Regions from separate parts of the Butyricicoccus sp. AF18-9LB genome, predicted to be linked through region 1. Evidence: riboswitches for the same ligand, from Rfam matches in the RefSeq annotation. Region 1 holds a riboswitch; the other holds the start of a gene.

Region 1 (2,467 bases):
CCAGTTCGATGCGCTCGACCGTCTGGTTATGATGCTTTGCCATTCGGGTTAATTTCTGCACTGTTTTACAGCCGGTAAGGAAAATCTCCGGGTAATCCATATCACAGGTTACCGCCGCAGAGAGCGGCACACCCGCTGCCAGCATGGCATCGACCACTGCACTTTCCTGCACGGTAAAGCCGAGAAAACCATCCAGATAGACCGCTGCACCGTCCAGCGTGTGGCTTTCTGCCAGGCGGTCGCGCAAATGTGTCAGACGGTCTCTCGGGTCGGGCAGGGACTCCTCGCACAGACGCTCATAAGCTGTTAAAATCTGTGCAAGATCGGACAATTTTTCTGCAAGTACCGCGTCCTCACTCTCCTCGGCAGCCGCAAACAGCGTCTCCGGCGCGACCGCACAGGTTTTGCACTCGTCGATCAGCCGCAGCGCCTCCTGCAGCAGCTCCGGCTTGTCTGCCAGACCCTTCCACGCACTCAGCCCGCCCTGCACACGGCGTGCCGCCTCCTGCAAGGTCAAAAGCTGACCTGCCGGCGTCAGCATCTGCTGTGCCAGTCCGCCGACCTCAGAGAACACACGGTCAGCCAATCGTGAGAACGTCAGCACCTCGGCCGTGCGTGCGCCGTGGTTGTGCGTGGCTGCAGCAAGTCGCCGCTCCATCAGGTGCGAGTTCAGCTCGGGCACGAGCAGAATCTGCCGTCCCTCTCCCTTTTCACTCAGCGCCGCGATCTCCCGCAGGATGGCCGTTGTCTTGCCGCTCCCCGCTCGTCCGGTCCAGATCCGCATGGCACACTCTCCTTTCATTTCATAGCTATTTGATTATAGCACAACCGGAGCAAATTGAAAATTGGTAATGGAAAACGGAAAATTACCAATAACAACCGTATGGTCATTTTATATTTTTTGTGCGTTATCTGCGTATTTTCCAGTCTTTTTCGAACTTTTGCGGTGCTTTGTTTGCATTCACATATTCTGTAAAATTATTTTTTCAAAAAACTCTTGCATTTTTCTCCGCTTGGGACTATACTTTCCTCAGGCGGAACAATAAAGGCTCTGCCCCGCAAAACCAAATATTTGATTCTTCAGGGCAGGGTGCAATTCCCTACCGGCGGTACAGCCCGCGAGCGGATGCCATTCGGCGGAAGCATGATTCGGTGAAATTCCGAGGCCGACAGTATAGTCTGGATAAAAGAAGAATGCACGGAAAGATTTTCCGTTTGTTTGCTGTTCTGAAATGCCGATTCGGTGTTTCAGACTTTTTATTTTCACAATGCTTTTTTCAGCGTCCCGAAGATTCTGTCTTTGGGACGTTTTTTTGGCTGTCGCCAAACTATCGTGAAATTTTCTACAGAATTATTATATCAGGTGATTCTATGCAGGAGCAAAAACAGGAATATATGCGTCAGGCGTTGGCGCTGGCCCAGCGCGGAGCCGGTCACGTCAATCCGAATCCGATGGTCGGCTGCGTCATCGTCAAGGACGGAAAAATCATCGGTGAAGGCTGGCACGAGCACATCGGCGGCCTGCATGCTGAGCGCAATGCGTTCGCGCACTGCACCGAGGACTGCACCGGCGCAGACCTTTACGTCACGCTTGAGCCGTGCTGCCACTGGGGACGCACGCCGCCGTGCACAGATGCAGTCATCGAGCACAAGATCGGCCGCGTGTTCGTCGGCTGTCTGGACCCCAATCCGCTGGTAGCCGGCAAAGGCGCACAGATCCTGCGCGACGCAGGCATCGAAGTCGAGACCGGCGTGTGCGAGGACGAATGCCGCCGCGTGAATGAAGTTTTCTTTCACTACATCACGCACAAAACGCCGTTTGTGACGCTCAAGTACGCGATGACGCTGGACGGCAAAATCGCCGCGCACACCGGCGACAGCCGCTGGGTTACCGGCGAGACCGCCCGCCGTCATGTGCACGAAACGCGCAACCGGCTGCCCGCCATCATGGTCGGCATCGGCACCGTGCTTGAGGACGATCCGCTGCTCACCTGCCGCATTGACGGCGGGCGCGATCCGATCCGCGTAATCTGCGACAGCCGCGCAAGAACGCCGATCGACAGCAGAATCGTACAGACGGCGAACAAAATCCCGACCTATATCGCGGTTGTCGGTCGAAATGAGCGCACCGCTGAACTGGAACGGCACGGTGTACACATTCTCGAATGCAAAACGAAAAACGAGCGCGTAGACCTTGCCGACCTGATGCGCCAGCTCGGCGCACTCGGCATCGACGGCATATTGCTTGAAGGCGGCTCGGCACTTGCGTTCTCCGCGCTGGAGGCCGGTGTGGTACACCGCGTGCAGGCGTACATTGCCCCGAAAATCATCGGCGGTGCAGGCGCGAAAAGTCCGGTCGGAGGTCTGGGATTTGACAAGATGGTGCAGGCGCTTCCGCTGAAGGACGTGACCTGCATGCCGATGGACGAAGATTTCCTGATTGAAGGGAGATTGTAATGTTTACTGG
Region 2 (2,467 bases), on a different contig from region 1:
ATCTGGCAAACTACGGTTCTATTCCGATCATCAATGGTCTGACTGATTTCTGCCATCCGTGTCAGGTTCTGGCAGACCTCATGACCATCCGCGAGAAGTTTGCCGTTCTTGAGGGTCTCAAGCTGTGCTACATCGGCGACGGCAACAACATGGCAAACTCGCTGATCGTCGGCGGCCTCAAGACCGGCATGAAGGTTTCCGTCGCAACGCCGGTGGACTACCGTCCGGACGCTGAGGTTATGGCATTCGCAGAGCCGAATCCGAACTTCTTCATCACCGATGACCCGATGAAGGCTGCTGAGAACGCAGACGTTGTTATCACTGATACATGGGCGTCCATGGGTCAGGAAGCCGAGAAGGAAGTCCGCATGAAGGCATTCCAGGGCTATCAGGTCAATGATGAGCTGCTGGCTGCTGCAAAGCCGGGCTGCATGGTGCAGCACTGCCTGCCGGCCTACCGTGAGCAGGAGATCACCACCAAGGTGTTCGAGGAGCACGCAAACGAAATTTTCGAGGAAGCAGAAAACCGCCTGCACGCACAGAAGGCCGTTATGGTTACTCTGATGAGCAGCAAGGAAGACTGATTTCTGATAAAAAGCCGCTTTCGCAAGGGAAGGCGGCTTTTTTGTTTTTTCTTGCTGAAGTGTTGACAAGTCCTTTACTGGCGACTATAATAGCAGTATAAATAAATTAGTTCTGTTTCAGGGCGGAGTGAAAGTCTCCACCGGCAGTATACAGGCTTCGAGCCTGATAGTCTGCGAGCCGCAAGGCATGATGGGTTAGAATCCCAACCGACGGTTATAGTCCGGATGAGAGAAACAGATGTACCTATCGCTACGTCTGTATGCCTCTGGAGCAATCCAGGGGCTTGTTTTATTTATGGAACAGGACTCCTGAAAGGGAGAAAAAACAGCAATGACAAAAACCAGCAAAATCACCTACACCGCAATTTTTGCGGCTATCGCAACCGTACTGATGTACTTTGAATTCCCGATTCCGTTCATGCCGCCGTTCCTCAAGGTGGATCTGTCCGGCGCGGTCGTGCTCATCGGTGCGTTTATTTTCGGCATCGCTCCGGCGATCACGATGATCGGCATCAAGGACATTATTCATCTGACCCAGACCCAGACCGGCGGCTCCGGTGAGGTCGCAGATTTCCTGATGCTTTCCACGCTCATTGTTATCGCCGTGCTGCTGTACCGCGGTCACAAGAGCCGCAAGATGGCTGTCCTCGGCTGTGCAGCCGGATCGGTCGCTATGGCCTGTGTCGGCATGCTGACCAACTATTTTCTTATCATTCCGTTTTATTCGCAGGTTATGCCGCTGCAGGCTATCTTTGATGCATGCAACGCGATCAACCCGTATGTGACCGGCATGCAGGGCTATCTGCTGCTCGGCGTTCTGCCGTTCAATCTCATCAAAGGCGCAATCCTGACTGCGATTACCATGCTTGCCTACAAGAAGCTGAGCGTGTTCATCAAGTCCAAGCAGATCGAATTGCACCACTCCAGACAGCGTGTCGGCTAAGTAAAAAACGAAGGTGCTCTCCAGCAAACGGAGAGCACTTTTTGTTCAATAATCGCAAACAGTGCGGCAACATCTATGATTTCGCCAAAGATCTGTATACGAATTGACAAAATGCGTGGCCAAGATTATATCACATGCGTGCATCTAATAGACTCGGTCCCGTCAAGATTTGTGCGCAAAATTGTTTGCAGATTCTCCGGCTGAATGAAGTCAGCCGGCAATGAAGGCGTCGTCCAGCGCCGTCTCCAAGTGCTTCATGTTCATATATTTTTTGCTGCCCCACTGCGTGCCCACTACATGGCGAAGCCGGGCGCAGACCAGCATCAGAGCAGAGTTGCCGTCAGGGAATGTTCCCACCACACGGGTTCTGCGGCGGATCTCTCGATTCAGCCGCTCAATCACGTTGTTGGTACGGATGCGCGTCCAGTGCCCGCTGGGAAAATCGCAGTAGGTCAGCGTTTCCTTGATACCGTCCTCGACCTTCTTGGCAGCCTCCTTCAGCTTCATGGCGCGCAGTTCGGCGACGACTGCTTTAGCCTTGTCGCGGGACGCCTTTTTGCTCTCCTGCGCGTGGATCGCCTTAAGCATTTTTGCCACAATTTTGACCTTGGATTTAGGCACAACAGAGAAAACATTGCGGTAGAAATGCACCGTGCAGCGCGGGTATTTGGCGTCCGGGAACACCTTGCCCACGGCCTCCAGCATCCCCATGCACTTGCCGCCGACGATGAATTTTACGCCGTCCAAGCCGTGTCCGCGGAGCCACTGAAAGAAGCTGGCTTATCTGGTCTTGTCCTCTTTCATTCCCTCAGCGGCGCCTAAAACCTCATGGAAACCGTCATCATTCACGGCGATTGCCACCCAAATGGCTACATTTTCATACTCTCCGCCCCAGTTGCGGTGCAGATAGATGCCGTCCACGTAGACATACGGATAGCGC

Evidence for each region. Region 1 has a riboswitch for FMN ahead of ribD (bifunctional diaminohydroxyphosphoribosylaminopyrimidine deaminase/5-amino-6-(5-phosphoribosylamino)uracil reductase RibD). Riboswitches for the same ligand answer to the same signal wherever they lie in the genome.
Region 2: linked by a shared signal. The riboswitch ahead of PGY33_RS06975 (ECF transporter S component) and the one ahead of ribD (bifunctional diaminohydroxyphosphoribosylaminopyrimidine deaminase/5-amino-6-(5-phosphoribosylamino)uracil reductase RibD) in region 1 are both predicted to bind FMN.

The regions. Positions count from the first base shown of each region.
Region 1 is NZ_JAQCWA010000001.1:219,344-221,810, forward strand. It holds gene PGY33_RS00935 (PD-(D/E)XK nuclease family protein) at 1-784, opposite strand, end outside; FMN riboswitch at 1,073-1,199, shown strand; gene ribD (bifunctional diaminohydroxyphosphoribosylaminopyrimidine deaminase/5-amino-6-(5-phosphoribosylamino)uracil reductase RibD) at 1,372-2,457, shown strand; gene PGY33_RS00945 (riboflavin synthase) at 2,457-2,467, shown strand, end outside.
Region 2 is NZ_JAQCWA010000008.1:90,052-92,518, reverse strand. It holds gene argF (ornithine carbamoyltransferase) at 1-584, shown strand, start outside; FMN riboswitch at 694-825, shown strand; gene PGY33_RS06975 (ECF transporter S component) at 916-1,527, shown strand; partial or broken gene PGY33_RS06970 (IS256 family transposase) at 1,738-2,467, opposite strand, start outside.